3 regions of the Nocardioides sp. dk884 genome follow, and region 1 is predicted to be linked to each of the others. Evidence: riboswitches for the same ligand, from Rfam matches in the RefSeq annotation. Region 1 holds a riboswitch; each other region holds the start of a gene.
The links. A riboswitch is a leader RNA that binds a small molecule or an ion and turns the genes downstream of it on or off. The one in region 1 is predicted to bind cobalamin.

Region 1 (5,296 bases):
CGACGGGGTGGCGCCGTCCACGCCTGAGAAGGAAAGGAAGGCCCGAGCAGGAGCGGGCTAGAGTCCGCCCGACAACTGAACACCTCACCCGTCCTGGGGAAGCCGGTCGAAGCCCGGCGCTGACGCGCAACCGTAGTTCGACTCCGCCCAGCGGAGCGAAGAGTCGGGACACCAGGTCGTGTGGAGTATCCGCACTACACGCTGTCGCGATCGCACGGTAGGGCTCTCGGCCGCCCCGTGCTGCCGCGTGTCTTCCTCCGTGCGCTACAGCCGGAAGGAACACCATGTACACCCACCTCGGTGCGAGGCACCGCACCTCACATGTCGCCCTGATCGCGGTCCTCGGACTGCTTCTCGCGCTCGCCCCCGGGCTCTCCGGTGCTGCCGCCCGGGCAGACTCCACGCTGGTGGACCTCGCCCGGGTCCAGCACGCGAATACCGGCGCCTACATCCTCCAGCGCGTCGAGCCCACGGGGCTCGGCCGGGAGTGGGAGGCGCTCGGTCTCGCACGCAGCGACGTCGACGCCGAGGAGTGGCTCGATGCGTACTACGCCAACCTGGTGGAGGACGTCGTCGAGAAGGACGGCAAGCTGGGGCCGGCCACGACGTACGAGCGCGTGATCATCGCGCTGAGCGCGATGGGCAAGGACGTCACGGACGTCGGCGGCCACAACCTGCTCACGGGCCTGGCCGACATGTCCACGATGGGCGCCCTCAACTCGGCCGTCTACGGCCTGCTCGCCCTCGACACCCTCGGCCACCAGATCCCCGAGGTCGCCGGAGCCACGGACCCCACGACGCGGCAGAAGCTGGTCGAGCGAGTGCTCGCACTCGAGATCAACGGTGGTGGCTGGGCCTTCTCCGGGTCGACGCCCGACCCGGACATGACGGGTATGGCCCTCCAGGCGCTGGCGCGGTACGCCGACCAGCCCGCCGTCGCGGCCGCCGTGGAGCGCGGTGTCTCGAGGCTGTCCGACATCCAGCGCCCCAGCGGGGGCTTCGCCAGCTACGGCAAGGAATCCGCCGAGAGCACCACCCAGGTGATCGTGGCCCTCACCGCCCTGCGGATCGACCCCCTCACCGATCCGCGGTTCGCGAAGGACGGGGGCAACCCGGTCAGCGCACTCACGTCGTACTACGTCGAGGGCGGGGGCTTCTGGTACTCCAAGCCGGGCGCCGCGAGCGGGATGTCCACCGCGCAGGGGTTCTACGGGCTCACCGACTACCTCCGCTTCGTCGACGGCAAGCCGGGCCTCTACGTCATGGACGTCGTCGACCCCGAGGTGACCGTCACGACGCTCGCGGCGTCGTCGCCGCGGCCCGGCGTGGTCTCGCTCGCGGCCCAGGTCACCGGTGCGGGCGCCACGGGCACGGTCGAGTTCTCCGAAGCAGGAAGCAAGGTCGGTGACGCGGTCCTGGTCGGCGGCCGGGCAACCCTCCAGCTGACCGGCGTGGCGGCGGGCGAGCACACCTACACGGCGACCTTCCTCCCGCTGAGCTCGGCCTTCAAGGGCTCCTCCGGCACGGGGAGCGTCGTCGTGTCGCAGGTCGCGGCACAGCCGGTCCCCTCCCAGACCACCGGCCCCCAGGTCCAGGTCAAGCCCCGGGCGGTCGTCCTGAAGGCCGGCGTGCGCGCTGGTGTGGCCGTCTCGAAGGGCCAGGTGCGCTTCGTCGTCCGCAAGGGCGGCGAGAAGCTCGTGACGAGGAGCGCCCGGGTGGACGCGCGTGGCTTCGCGACCGTCACGATCAAGAAGCCCGTCCTGCGCAGGGCGCTCCAGGGCGCGAAGCTCCGAGGGACGTACCGCGTGGTCGTGCGCTACCTCGGCAGCACCGAGGTGAAGCGATCGAGCAGCTCCGGGACCTTCCGGATCTGAGCCTGGCGGCCAAGTGCCGCTCGACCGGGACGGGGCCCCGACGCGTGCGCGTCGGGGCCCCGTTTGCGGTGCCATGGTCCGTGTCGCTCAGCGGGAGACGCGGACCGTCTTCGCCGAGGTGCGGGTCGCCTTGGCGTATCCGGGCCGCGTGCCGATCACGCGGACGGAGATGCGATGGCCCACATCGGCGCGCTTCACGACGTAGGTCTTCTGCTGGGACCCAGCGATGACCTTGCCGTCACGCAGCCACCGGTAGGTGAGCTTCACCTGACCCGGCTTCCACACGGCGCTGACGGCCGTGAGCGACGTGCCGACCTTGGCCTTGCCGGCGATGCGAGGGGTGGCGGGGGTGAGCTGTCCGGCCCGAATCTTGGCGGTGGGCCTGGACTCGAGACGGGTCGAGGTGTGGCCGGGCTTGGACCCGGTCACCTCGAGGGAGATGCGCGCTCCTCGGTCCGCGGCCGTCAGCCGGTAGGAGGCCCCTCGTGCCCCCCGGATCGGCGCCCCGTCGCGCTTCCACTGGCGGGCGAACGTGACCCCGTTGCTCCAGCTCCCGAGGGTCGCGGTCAGCTGACGACCGACCTGAGCAGTGCCCGTGACCACCGGGACGGTGCCCGTCACTTCCGGCGTCTCCGGCTCGGGGTCCGGCTCCGGTTCCGGGGTCGGGTCCGCGAACTGGGGGGTGGGCCGCGGGGTCGACACCCAGTCCTGGCCGACGAGCCGGGCCCCGAGTGCCTTGTTGACGTTGGGGCCGTTCACGACGATGCCGTGGTTCGCGGTGTCCCACGGCGCGGGCACCGCGGCGCCCGAGAAGAACCACCACATGGCGTCGCCGGAGTACTCCTCGATGCCCTCGACGGCGGTGACGTACCCGGACCGGTCGGCCTCGACCGAGAGGCCGACCGCTTCCAGGGCGGCGACCCTGCTGAGCTCGGGGGAGCCCTCCACGACGCCGCCGACCAGGCACCGCACCAGGAACCCCTCCGCCGGAATGGCGTCGGCGACCTCGTTGCCGAAGTCGACCACGACGCTGAGGCCCTCGTCCTGCTGGCACCATCCGGTGCGCCAGTCGGCGGCGTGCGCGGGGGAGAGCATCCCTGGGAGGGTGCTGATGACGAGTGCGCCGGCGGCTGCCAGCGCGGACTTCTGGAACTTCACATGAACTCCGGTTCCGGAGCAGGGGAGGCCGACAGCACGCCGGCGACCTACTGCATTCCTCGACAGTGGTGGGATGGTCGCGACAGCGCGAAGGCATTCCGACTTCGACGGGGCGTGCCCGGTCGTCACGGTTGCGGGTCAGCGCCGGACTTCCACCGGCTTCCCCCTCGACGCTGATCTGGAGGTTACGACGCGGGTGTCGCCGGGCGACGAGCTGGGCATGCCGTGGGGTTCGGTGCGCGCGTGTCCGTGTGGGCGGCAGGCCGGGTCGGCGTGCGCTGCGGGGGTGTGACAGCATCCCCTCGTCACTACCCGTGACGCATCCCCACCAGAGGAAGCCGGTGCGAATCCGGCGCTGTTGCGCAACCGTGAGCTGGTCCTCCAGCAAGTCGGGAACTCCGGGGATGCAGCCGTCACCCGTCGTCGCACCAACGCGGGCTCGGAAGCCTCCTGGGGTTGCCCTGCCTGCGTGTGCCCTCTGGAGGTCCCACGATGCAGCGTTCCGCGCCGCCGCGCACCCGTTCGGGGTCGTGTCGCACTGCCGGGGCAGTGGCGGCCGGGTTGCTGGCGATGGCCCCTGTCGCGTGGTCGGCTCCAGCGCAGGCGGCCGGTGCGTCGCAGAGCGCCCTGTGCGACGGCTACACGGTCGGCCCCTGCTCGCTCTCGGTGACCATTGACGCCGGCGCGGCCGCCCCGGGCCAGCTGATCCGGGTGACCGGGGCGGGCAACCCGGGCACGCGCCTGGTGCTCCAGTTCTACATCGTGCAGTTCAACTCCCGCGGCCAGGTGACGGGCCTGGTCCCCAGCGGGGAATCCGTGGAGGGGACCACGCGTGCGCTCGGCGGTGGGCGCGGGACGCTCGACGAGGTGAAGCTGGTGCCTCGCGCCGTGCCCGACGTCCCCAGCGGGTGGGGTTTCGTGGGTCTCGCCGATGACCCGTCCCTGGACCTGTCGACCCGGATCGGTCAGGTCGTGGAGTTCGGGGGCGCCACCTTGAGGCTGCTCGGCGACGGCTACGCGGACCAGAAGCCCGTCGGGGTCCCGCTGGAGATGCACGCCATCGGCAATGTCGCGGGCGTCGGCTACTGGGTCGAGTACCTGGCCGCCGACGGTACCTGGACTCCGGTGCCCGGCCAGGGGTACGGCGCCGCTCAGCGCCTGCTCAGCAGCCCGGGGGAGATCTCGCACCTCAGCTACGTCGTACCGCCGGAGCTGGTGCCGGGACAGGCCTACCGCTTCCGGGTCAACCACCACCTGAACTACGGCGGAGCCGAGGACCGGCCGATCGCCTCGCCCGAGCATGCCGAGTGGACCGTCGTGCCCTCCGAGCACGGCGTGGCGGGCCCGCGGGACGAGCAGCTCGACCCGACCAAGGGGCCCGGTGTGCCCGACCCCGACGTCCCGGCGGGGAATGACGGCGGCGCCGGTGAGACTCCTAGCCCCGGCCCCGGCCCGGGCGCTCCGACGGGACCCTCGGCCCCCTCGGCCCCCTCGGCCCCCTCGGGACCCTCGGCCCCCTCGGGGCCATCTGCGCCCGAGCCGTCCGCCGCCCCGGGCGCTCCGTCCGCACCCGGTGTGGCCCCCACCAGCTCACCGCCCACACCCAGCGCGTCCGCGTCCGCGACCGCGACCACGGGGCAGGGCCGCCAGGACTCCCCTTCTCCTCGGGCGCCCGGGACGACGGCACCCGGTGCCTCCTCGCCCGCGACCGGTGGGAAGGCGCCTGCGCCGACCAGCGACCCCGTGTGGGGAGACGAGGCCAGGCCGCTCGTGGCTCCGCGCGTCGCAGAGGCACCCGACTCCACCAAGTGGATGCTCGCCGGCGCCCTGGTGGCGCTGCTCGCCTCCCCGGTCCTGTGGGTCTGGCTGCGGCGTCGTACCGCGTCGTCGGGACAGGACGAGGCGTGGTGACGCGCCGCTCGCCGGGTGCACGACGAGGACTGCTGCTGAGCGCCCTGGCGGGGGCGGTCCTCAGCGCACCTGGGCTCGTTCTCCTCACCGCCGAGCCCGCCACGGCCGCGACCACCGGGACCGAGCGCCTGTGCAGCGACGACGACGTGCGCTGCTCGGTGCAGGTGCCGCCTCGATGGATCGACGGAGCGACGCACCGGGTGGGAGTCACCGGACGTGCCGACACGACAGTGACGGTCCGGGCCTTCCGTGTCACCGCCGACAGCAGCGGCACCGTCGGCTGGGAGGCCATCGGGCCCGAGGTCGAGATCACGACCGACGAGCACGGGTGGGGTAGCGCGGACCTCGCGCTC
Region 2 (5,296 bases), 1.2 Mb from region 1:
GTCATCGTTGAAATACCACTCTGGTCGTACTAGATGTCTAACCTAGGTCCGTAATCCGGATCAGGGACAGTGCCTGATGGGTAGTTTAACTGGGGCGGTTGCCTCCTAAAATGTAACGGAGGCGCTCAAAGGTTCCCTCAGCCTGGTTGGCAATCAGGTGTTGAGTGTAAGTGCACAAGGGAGCTTGACTGTGAGACAGACATGTCGAGCAGGGACGAAAGTCGGAACTAGTGATCCGGCGTCGGCATGTGGAAGCGGCGTCGCTCAACGGATAAAAGGTACCCCGGGGATAACAGGCTGATCTTCCCCAAGAGTCCATATCGACGGGATGGTTTGGCACCTCGATGTCGGCTCGTCGCATCCTGGGGCTGGAGCAGGTCCCAAGGGTTGGGCTGTTCGCCCATTAAAGCGGCACGCGAGCTGGGTTTAGAACGTCGTGAGACAGTTCGGTCCCTATCCGCCGCGCGCGCAGGAAACTTGAGAAAGGCTGTCCCTAGTACGAGAGGACCGGGATGGACGAACCTCTGGTGTGCCAGTTGTCCCGCCAGGGGCACGGCTGGTTGGCTACGTTCGGAAGTGATAACCGCTGAATGCATCTAAGCGGGAAGCACGTTTCAAGATGAGGTTTCCCACCCGGTTAACGGGGTAAGGCCCCCAGCAGAACACTGGGTTGATAGGCCGGAGGTGTACAGCAGCAATGCCTAGCCGACCGGTACTAATAGGCCGAGGGCTTGTCTTACACTCACTTTACTGAAACTATCAAGACAACCGCGCAATTGATCGCGTCCACGATCCAACACAACACCACATGCACAACATGTAAATAGTGGCTTGGCTCCCCAGATACACACCCCAACTTTTTGCGGCGGGTGTTGATGGGTGGAGTCGATAGAGTTACGGCGGCCATAGCGAAAGGGAAACACCCGGTCCCATCCCGAACCCGGAAGTTAAGCCTTTCAGCGCCGATGGTACTGCAACCGAGAGGTTGTGGGAGAGTAGGACGCCGCCGGACAATAATTCACAGAACGGGTCGCACCCCACGGGGTGCGACCCGTTCTGGCATTTCGGCATAGAATTCGTCGTGATGTCTGAGAATTCTGCTGCCCCCTGTCGTCGTGCGCCCCTGCGCCGCGTGCGCGCTCTGGCGGTGCTCGGGTCCCTTGTCCTGGTCACGAGCGCCTGCGGCGGCGACACCGAGGACGCGTCCCCGGAGCCCGCGCCCGAGCGTGCCACCGCCCCCGCCCTCGGCGCCGCACACTGGTTGTCCGAGGAGCTGCAGGACGGGCTGCTGGTCGGTGAGTACGGCCCCGACTACGGGCTCAGCATCGACGCGGCCCTGGGGCTGGCCGACGTACCGGGCCAGGACGACACGGTGCACGAGATCGCCGCGGCGGTGGGCGCGTCAGTGGAGAGCTACACGACGGGCGTGGACTTCGGCAGCCCCGACACCTTCGCGGGCTCGGTGGCGAAGGTGGCCGTGCTCGCCGAGGTGAGCGGCGGCGACCCCCGCGACGTCGACGGCACCGACGTGCTGGCCCGCCTCGAGGATCTGGTCGCCGACGACGGTGCGCTCGCGGGCCGGCTCGCCGACGACGTCCGGGACCCGAAGGGGTCCGACTACGCCAATGCGATCGGCCAGACCTACGCCGTGCGTGCCCTCACCGGCGCCGGCTCCCCGGAGGCGTCCGCTGCAGCGGACTACCTGATCGCCCAGCAGTGCGAGCCGGGCTGGTTCCGGCTCTACTTCGCCGCCCCCGACGCTCCGCAGGCGTGCGGGGACGGCCCCCGACGCCTCGACCAGCCCGACACCGACGTGACCGCGCTCGCCGTCCTCGCCCTGCAGGACGTGCCGGGGGAGGCCGCTGGCTCGGCGGTCGACGCAGCCGTCGACTGGCTGGTCGCGACCCAGGACGCCGACGGCGGGTTCGGCGGCGCCACCGGGACGGAGGGGCTCAACGCCAACAGCACCGGGCTCGCGGGGCTCGCACTGCAGCGCGCCGGCCGCACCGCGGAGGCGGCCCGGGCCGCGGAGTGGGTGGCGGCGCGACAGGTCACCGAGCCCAGCTGCGGGGCCACCCGGCTGCCCACCGGCGCCGTCGCCTACGCCGCCGACGCTGCGGCGGGGGAGCTGCGCGACCCGGTCGTGCGCGACCAGTGGCGGCGGGCGACCGCCCAGGCGGCGCCGCTGCTCCAGCTGGTCGGTGAGCCCGCAGGCGAGGTCGTCGCGACAGCTTCCGAGGACGAGGTCCGCATCGATGGTCTCGGCGACGGCGAGCCGGCGTGCCTCACCGGCCCGGGTGGGTACGCCGAGGAGCTGGTCGGCACCGGGGACACCCTGGAGGTGCCCCTGGCGGGCACGGTCCCGGCCGGCCTCGAGGTCCGCACGCTCACCGGAGCGATTCCGGTGGACCCCGCTGTCTGAGCGGACGTGGAGCGCCTCACACCCCACGGCCCACGGCGCGCGCGAGCCCGCCCGGGTGGGGTATGTTCCGCAGACACATCCATATGCCCGTGGTGGGGAAAGCCGGTCCAAGTCCGGCGCTGACCCGCAACCGTAGGTCGTGGCTGCACCCGCAGCGACGACGAGCCGGAGCACCTGTCACGACGCATCCTGATCACAACGCTGTCGTGGAAAGCAGCGGTGGTCACCGCCCGGTTCCGGGTAGTGCCCCCGCTGTGTGCAGCGGGAAGGAACCATGAGCTCCTCCATCGTGCGCCGTACCGGCGTGCTTGCTCTCCTCTCAGCCCTGGTGACCGGCGGCCTGGCGGTCACCGGCCCGACGCCTGCCGTGGCGGCGCCGACACCGACCGGGACCGCCACGGCCCCGTCCGGTCCGGCGACCGCCGGCGCCCGGTGGCTCACCAGCCAGCTCACCGGCGGTCTCGTCGAGGGTGAGTGGGGTCCCGACCACGGGCTCTCCATCGACGTCGCGCTGGCGCTGGCCGCCGTGGGCTCCGAGGACGGAGTGCAGCAGGTCGCCGACGCCCTGGCCACCTCGCTCGACGCCTATGTCACCGGCGACGCCTTCGGTGACGCCGACAGCAGCTACGCCGGCGCCACCGCCAAGGCTGCGGTCCTCGCGGTGGTCGCGGAGCGCGACCCGCGCGCCTTCGGCGGCCGGGACCTGATCGCGGCCCTCGAGCAGGTCACGACCGACTCCGGCCCGGCCGCCGGCCGGATCGTGGATCGCAGCACGTACGGCGACTACGCCAACGCCCTGGGCCAGGCCTACGCCGTTCGCGCACTTGAGGCCGCGGGAAGCACCGAGGCCGCCGCGGCGACCTCCTACCTGCTCGACCAGCAGTGCGCGGCGGGCTTCTTCCGCCTCGAGCTCGGCGCCGTCGAGGCGGCCGACCAGACCTGCGACGGCGCGCCGGGCGCCGAGCCGGACACCGATGTCACCGCGCTCGCGGTGCTCTCGCTGCTGCCCCAGGCCGACCATGCGGACGTGAAGCCCCACCTCACGGCGGCCCTCGACTGGCTGCGGCGCAGCCAGCGCGGCGACGGCTCGTTCGGTGGCGGCGTGGCCACCGAGGCGCCGAACGCCAACAGCACCGGTCTCGCCGCCTGGGCGCTGGGGGAGGCGGGTCGCACCAAGGCTGCGGCCCGTGCCGCCGGCTGGGTCCGTGGCCAGCAGCTCGCCCACGCGGGCGCGTGCACGCCGTACCGTGCCGGTGACCTCGGGGCGATCGCCTACGACGCCGCGGGGCTCGACACGGTGAAGAGCTCCGGTGTCGCGGAGCTGCGCGACCAGGTGCGTCGCGCGAGCGCGCAGGCGCTGCCGGCGCTCACCTGGGCACCCGGACGCGTCGACGAGGTGGTGGTCCCTCCGATGGCCCCGCCGCGGTTCCACCGCGCCGGCACCCGCGTGGCCGTGTGGCTCGGGCCCCTGGCCCCCGGCGAGCCGGTCTGCGTCACCGTGGCGGGCAGCCGCCGTCAGGTCCGCGCCGACCACACCGGTGCCGCCCGCGCCCTGATGAAGCTGCCGGCCCGCACCGCGACGCACGCCGTGCGCGCGGTGGCGACCTCCGGCTCGGTCACGCCGTTCCCGTCCCGCCTGCGTGCGCTCGCGGCGACCACCCCGGTGGTGAAGCTGCGCGCCCGCGTCGCCCGAGGCCGGACCGTCCCGGTGCGGGTGCGCGGCCTGGCCGCCCGCGAGCCTGCGACCCTCCGCTTCCGCGGCAAGGTCGTCGCCCGCGGCACCAGCGACGCCTCGGGTCGCTGGACCCCGCGGCTCCGCGTCACCGGCAAGGCCGGCCCGGCGACCCTCGCGGTCCGCGGCGCCTTCGCCGACCGGCGGCGCTCGGTCACCGTGACGGTGGTGCCGCGATGAGCAGGGTCCGGGCCGCCGCGGCGCTGCTCGCCGGGCTGCTGTGCCTGGCACCGCTCACGGCCGCGCCGCCGGCCAGCGCGGCCACCTGCACCGACGGTCGCGGCGTGAGCGTGGTCGTCGACTTCGGCGCCCTCGGCGGCGGGCTCCAGGAGTCCTGTGACGCCGACGGCGGGGGCAAGAAGGCCACCGCGATCTTCGCCGACAGCGGGGTCGAGCTCACCTACGCCCAACGGTCCGCGGGCTTCGTGTGCCGCGTCGAGGGCGTCCCGAGCAGCGACCCGTGCATCAACGCCGCCCCGGCGGACGCCTACTGGGGCCTGTGGTGGTCCGACGGCGAGACCGGCACGTGGGTCTACGCCTCGCTGGGGACCTCCTCGCTGACCGTGCCCGACGGCGGCTCGGTCGCGTTCTCCTGGAACAGCGGCACGCGCACCCAGCCCGGGGTTGCACCCCCGGTGGCCGCCGCGGCGGCTCCCACGGCGCCGAGCAGCCCGCGTGCGACCCCGTCCCACGGCACCGGCGGCACCCGTCCGGGCCCGGGCGGCGGGGCCGACGCCGCGCAGCCCGCCCCCTCCGACGCCCCCAGCGCCGCCGCCGGCACCGGTACGCCGAGCACCGCAGCGACCCCCGGTGCCGACCCGAGCGGTACGCCGGCGCGCGAGCCGCGGCGTACCGACCGGACGGCCGCTGGCGGGCCCTCCGCCACCGCGGCCACGCCGGGCGCCGAGGAGCCCGCGGAGAGCACCGAGGCCGTGGAGGAGTCCGCGGCCACCGCCGACGACGGCGGCCTGCCCGGCTGGGTCGTGCTGGTGGTGCTCGCGCTGGTCTTCGGTGGCGCCGGTGTCGTCGCCGTGCGCCGGAGGGGCACCGCCGGACGATGAGCGTCGACCCCCGGACGAGCGCCGGCCCCCGGATCCCCCGTGACCTGCACCCGGTCGCGTGGTGGATCTGGGCGGTCGGCC
Region 3 (5,296 bases), 100 kb from region 1:
GCGGCCAAGCTGGCCGCGCCCGACCGGCCGCTCGTCGCGCTGGTCGGGGATGGCGCGATGCAGATGAACGGCATCGCCGAGCTCATCACCGTCGCGCACCGGTGGCGCGACTGGGCGGACCCGCGGTTCGTGGTCCTGGTCCTGCACAACGGCGACCTCGCCGAGGTCACCTGGGAGCAGCGGGAGACCGAGGGCGACCCGCGGTACGACGCCAGCCAGTCGCTGCCGGCGTTCCCCTATGCGCGGTACGCCGAGCTGCTCGGGCTCACCGGCATTCTGATCGACCGGCCCGAGGACGTGGACGCCGCCTGGGAGCGGGCGCTCGCGGCGGATCGCCCGGTGGTCCTCGAGGCGCTCGTCGACCGCGACGTACCGCTGCTGCCGCCGTTCCCCGGTGGTCGGGAGAAGCTCGACAGCTTCCGCCGCGGGCTGGACCAGGAGGAGGACAGCGGGCACGCGCGGGCGCTGCTCGAGGAGCAGGTCGCGCAGGAGGAGCGCTGAGCGACGCCTCGATTCACTCGGACGGGTGAGGACCCTCGGCTGGCCGGGCCGCACGGTGGAAGAGCACGTCTCGTCGGCCTGCCGGTCGTCGAGTCCGCTCAAGCAAGGAGCGCACCGATGGCCCAGCCCACCTTGACCGTGTGGAAGTTCGATGACCCCCGAGGCGCCGACGAGGCCGCCGCGACCCTGTCGGAGCTGGCGCGGGCGAACGTCGTGAACGTCCTGGACTCCGCCACCGTGTCGTGGGAGGAGGGGAAGAAGCGGCCCAAGACCCACCAGAGCAACGACATGACCGGCATCGGGGCACTCGGTGGGGCCTTCTGGGGGATGCTTTTCGGGCTGATCTTCTTCGTCCCGCTGCTCGGCGCCGCGGTCGGCGCGGCCACCGGGGCGCTCGCCGGCTCGCTGACCGACGTGGGGATCGACGACGACTTCATCGCCCAGGTGCGCGACCAGGTCACGCCCGGCACCTCCGCGCTCTTCGTCATGACCTCCGACGCCGTCGTGGACAAGGTGCACGGGGCCTTCGCCGGGCACAAGCCCGCCCAGCTGCTGTTCACCAACCTCTCGTCTGAGCAGGAGTCCGCGCTGCGCAAGGTGTTCACCGAGGAGTGACGGCGAGGCCGTCGGCTCCCCGTCGGGCAGGCCCGCCGGTCGGCTGACCAGCCGGCTGTGGTGTCCTCACCGCTGCGTCGAGGGCCCCTAGGGTGACGCCATGAGCGACGACGACCGTGAGCTGTTGCGGGGGATATGGCGTGCGCACGTGCCCGCGTCCGGGCAGTCCAGCGTGGAGCAGGGCGAGCTGCTGCGTTGCCTGGCCAAGCTCGAGGACGAGGCGACCCGCAACGGCAACATCAACTTCGACGAGCAGCACCTGCGACTGCGTGACCACCTGCGCTCTCTGCTGCTCGACCCGACCCTGTTCACCGCACAGGAGCTCCGGCTGCTCGCCGAGGACCTGGAGGCGGTCGGGCACGCCACGAGCCCGGTGCTCGACGAGCAGGTCTGGGACCGCCTGGAACACGCGGTCGCCAGGTGGTGTCGCGCCCACCCCGAGCCCCTCGCGCGCCCGCTCGACCCGGACCTCCGGCGCTAGCGGGGTGTGGGTCGGCCTACGTCCGCCGTACGAAGCGGAGGTCGCCGTTCGGCATCCGTTGGTGGAGGTAGCGGTCGTCGTGGATCAGATGGTGATGATGCGAGCAGAGCAGCATTCCGTTGTCGAGATCGGTCTTGCCGCCCGCTGACCACGGTTGTCGATGATGCGCTTCGCACCACGTGGCAGGGATCGTGCAACCGTCCGCGCGGCACTCCCGGTCCCGGATGCGGATGCGGCGACCAGGTGTGCGCTACCCCTTGACGCGCACCGACTTCGCCGACGCCCGGGTGACCGCGACGTACCCCGCCTTCCTGCCGGTCACGCGCACCGTGATCCTCGTGCCGCGGTCCGCCGGACGTAGCCGGTAGTTCCGGGAGGTGGCGGCGAGGGGCTTGCCGTTGCGCAGCCAGCGATAGGTGAACCGCACCGTGCCGGGGCCCCAGGCACCGGGCTTGGCCTGGAGCCGCTGGCCGACCTTGGCCCGTCCGGTGATCTTCGGCTTGGCGCTCGTGAGGCTTCCCGCGGCGACGTTCGCCGTCGGTGCTGAGACGAGCACGGTCGTGGTGTAGCCGGCGAGTGTGCCGGTGACGCGCACGCGCAGGCGCCTCCCGCGGTCGGCGGCGGTGACGACGTGGCTGGCGCGGGTGGCGCCCACGATGGGTTGGTTGCCGCGCAGCCACTGGTAGCCCAGCGAGGCGCCGGCGCTCCAGGACCCCGCGTCCGCGGTGAGCCGTACGCCGACCTGGGCGCGGCCGGTGACCAGCGGCGTGGAGCCAGCGACCGCCGGGTCCGGCTGCGGCTCGGGGTCGGGCTCGGGCTGGCCGAACTGCGGGGCGGGGCGGGGGACGCTGACCCAGTTGTCACCGACGAGCCGGGCGCCGAGGGCCTTGTTGAGGTTCGGGCCGTCGCTGACGATGTCGTGGTAGGCGGTGTCCCACGGCCCGCCGACGGTGGCGCCCGAGAAGAACCACCAGCCGTCGGGGTCGAACTCCTCCACCCCGTCGATGGCGGTGACGTACCCGCCGCGGTCCGCGTCGACGCCGAGGCCGACGGCCCGCAGGGCGGCCACGCGGGTGCCCTGGCCGTCCGCCTGGATCTCGCCGCCGACGAGGCAGCGCACGAGCCAGCCCTCGGTGGGGACCGTGGCGGCGGTCGAGGCGCCGAAGTCGACGACGACGCTCAGGCCCTCGTCCTCGACGCACCATCCGGTGCGCCAGTCGGCGGCGTGGGCGGGGGCCGCCCCAGTGGTCAGTGCGGTGATCAGGAGAGTGCCGGCACTCGCCAGCACCGCGCCTCGGGTCTTCATGGTTTCTCCGGTCCCGGCGCAGGGGGAGCCGACAGCGATGCCGGCGACCTGCTGCAGTCCTCGACAGCGTGGATTGGTCACGGTGACGCGGAAGGTGCTCCGACTTCAGGACCGGGTCTCACCGGGGCCTGTCACGGTTGCGGGTCAGCGCCGGATTCGCACCGGCTTCCCCTTCGACGTACCGGGACCGGACGCTAGCGCACGCCTGCCGCCGCCGCGGAAATCGCCGTCGCGTGGGCTGCGTCACCGCGGACCGGCGGGGTGGGGGTGCTGTCGGGGATCCTCGGACGGGTGTGCCACGATCCGGTCGTCACTGAGTTGAACGTGGCCCTGAGCGAGGAAGCCGGTGTGAATCCGGCGCTGTTGCGCAACCGTGAGCTGGCGAGACCAGCAAGTCGGGAACTCCTGGGCCATGACCGTCACCCGTCGTCGCACAAGCGCGGGCACGGAGGTCGATCGGGCCACCCTGCCTTGCCGTACCCAGGAAGGGCCCGATGCCTCGCCGTCCCGCCTGCCCGGCGTCCTCCGGGCGTACGCCGACGCGCCGCCGTCCGCTCGGCGCGCCGCTCGCGAGCCTGCTGCTCGCCGCGGTCGCCGTCACCTCGGTCACGGCCACCGTCGGGGTGGCCCAGGCCGAGGGGCCCACCCAGCACCGGCTGTGCGACGGGTTCGCCGAGCCGTGCCGGATCACCACCCAGAGCACCCTGGCGGCGTACGACCAGATCCTCGCCACCGACGTGGTCGGCAATCCTGGCGTCGACGTGGCGCTGCAGTTCTATGTGATCGAGTTCAACTCCGACGGCGCCATCACGGGCCTGGTCCCCAGCGGCGCGCGGCTGGGCGGGCGGACCCGGGAGTCGCGCCCCGGGTACGGCCGCCTCGACCACGTGAAGCTGGTGCCGCGCACCACCTCGGACGTGCCCGGTGGGTGGGGCTTCGTCGGTCTCGCCGACGACACCTCGATCGACCTGCGCTCCCGTCTGGGGCAGGTGGTGCAGTTCGGCGGACGCACCCCCAAGCTGCTCGGGGACGGGTACGCCGAGCACAAGCCGGCCGGCGTCGAGCTCGACCTGCACGTCGTCGGCCACGTCATGGGGGTCGGCTACTGGGTCGAGTACCTCGACGACGCGGGCGAGTGGGTGGCGGTCCCCGGGCACGGGTTCGACCGGGCCACCCGGCTGAGCAACACCTCCGGGGAGATCGCGCACCTGCACTACACGGTGCCCGGCACCCTGACCCCCGGCCGGCGCTACCAGTTCCGGGTCAACCACCACCTGAACTTCGGCGGCGGCCAGGACCGCCCGATCAGCGACCCGGCCTACGCGCAGTGGACGGTGGTCCCCTCCGAGCACGGCGAGGCGGAGGACCGCGGCGCCCAGTTCGACCCCGGCCTCGCGCCCGGCGTGCCCGACGCCCCCGGGGCACCCGGTGGCTCCGGTGGCCCCGAGGCACCGGCCACGCCGTCCACGCCGTCCACCGATCAGCCCGCAGGCCCCGCCGGGCCGGCGACGCCCGCGCCGAGCACCGCTCCGGTGCCCCCGGTCGCGCCGGGCACCCCGGCGCCCGCAGCACCCGCCGCCAGTCCGACTGGTCAGCCGACTGCGCCACAGTCAGCCCAGCCCGGCGCCCAAGGGTCCGCCCGGCCCGGCGCCCAGGCGTCCGCCCGTCCCAGCGCTCCGCCGGCTGCGGGTGCCTCCGGCCCGGCCGACGCGGTGTGGGGCGAGGAGGAGATCGGGGAGCCGAGCGCCGCCACCGGCGCGGCCAGCCAGGGCGTGTCCGGCGCCATGGCCCTGCTCGGTGCGCTGCTCCTGCTCGCCCCGCTCGGGTGGTGGTGGGCGCAGCGGCGGCGCACCACCCGGCTCGCCGAGGGAGAGACCCTGTGAGCCCGACCGGACGACACCTGCTGGCGACCACCGCCGCGGCACTCGCCCTCGCGACCCTGGGTGCGCCGCCGGCCCACGCCGCCGCGAGCTCCGAGACCCGTGCCCTCTGCGCCTCCTCGTCGGTGCCCTGCTCGGTCCAGGCACCGGTGTCGTGGATCGAGGGCGCCACCCACGAGGTGGCCGTGACCGGCAACCCACGGGTTCGGGTTCGGGTCCAGGCCCAGCGCGTCACCCTGGACGCCGCCACCGGCCGCGCCCGGCTGCGCCCGCTCGGCCCGACCGTGGAGATCCGCACCGACGACCACGGGTTCGGCGCCGCCGACCTCACGCTCCCGCTGCTCGCGGACGGCCGGGCCGGTGGGCCGGTCCTGCTCACCCTGGCCGACACCACCCAGAGCGACCTCGCCCAGGTGCTCGGCACCTGGACCCGGCTGGCCGCCCGCACCCCGATCGTCCGCGGCGACGGGTTCGCGCGGCGCAAGCCGGTCGGACAGGAGCTGACCCTGCTGC

Region 2: it holds a riboswitch for cobalamin, as region 1 does, so the genes downstream of both, GFH29_RS06315 (prenyltransferase/squalene oxidase repeat-containing protein) here and GFH29_RS12160 (hypothetical protein) in region 1, are expected to answer to the same signal.
Region 3: it holds a riboswitch for cobalamin, as region 1 does, so the genes downstream of both, GFH29_RS11675 (hypothetical protein) here and GFH29_RS12160 (hypothetical protein) in region 1, are expected to answer to the same signal.

Annotation. Positions count from the first base shown of each region.
Region 1 covers NZ_CP045649.1:2,511,720-2,517,015, reverse strand. Annotated here, with positions in the region: gene GFH29_RS12165 (Ig-like domain repeat protein) at 285-1,874, shown strand; gene GFH29_RS12160 (hypothetical protein) at 1,962-3,032, opposite strand; cobalamin riboswitch at 3,103-3,243, opposite strand; cobalamin riboswitch at 3,363-3,431, shown strand; gene GFH29_RS20815 (hypothetical protein) at 3,603-4,943, shown strand; gene GFH29_RS12150 (hypothetical protein) at 4,937-5,296, shown strand, end outside.
Region 2 covers NZ_CP045649.1:1,299,496-1,304,791, forward strand. Annotated here, with positions in the region: rRNA gene GFH29_RS06300 (23S ribosomal RNA) at 1-739, shown strand, start outside; rRNA gene rrf (5S ribosomal RNA) at 896-1,012, shown strand; gene GFH29_RS06310 (prenyltransferase/squalene oxidase repeat-containing protein) at 1,085-2,422, shown strand; cobalamin riboswitch at 2,496-2,619, shown strand; gene GFH29_RS06315 (prenyltransferase/squalene oxidase repeat-containing protein) at 2,697-4,334, shown strand; gene GFH29_RS06320 (hypothetical protein) at 4,331-5,215, shown strand; gene GFH29_RS06325 (energy-coupling factor transporter transmembrane component T) at 5,212-5,296, shown strand, end outside.
Region 3 covers NZ_CP045649.1:2,408,307-2,413,602, reverse strand. Annotated here, with positions in the region: gene GFH29_RS11695 (thiamine pyrophosphate-requiring protein) at 1-501, shown strand, start outside; gene GFH29_RS11690 (DUF1269 domain-containing protein) at 619-1,116, shown strand; gene GFH29_RS11685 (hypothetical protein) at 1,217-1,597, shown strand; gene GFH29_RS11680 (HNH endonuclease signature motif containing protein) at 1,614-1,823, opposite strand; gene GFH29_RS11675 (hypothetical protein) at 1,848-2,903, opposite strand; cobalamin riboswitch at 2,975-3,104, opposite strand; cobalamin riboswitch at 3,240-3,308, shown strand; gene GFH29_RS11670 (hypothetical protein) at 3,398-4,786, shown strand; gene GFH29_RS11665 (hypothetical protein) at 4,783-5,296, shown strand, end outside.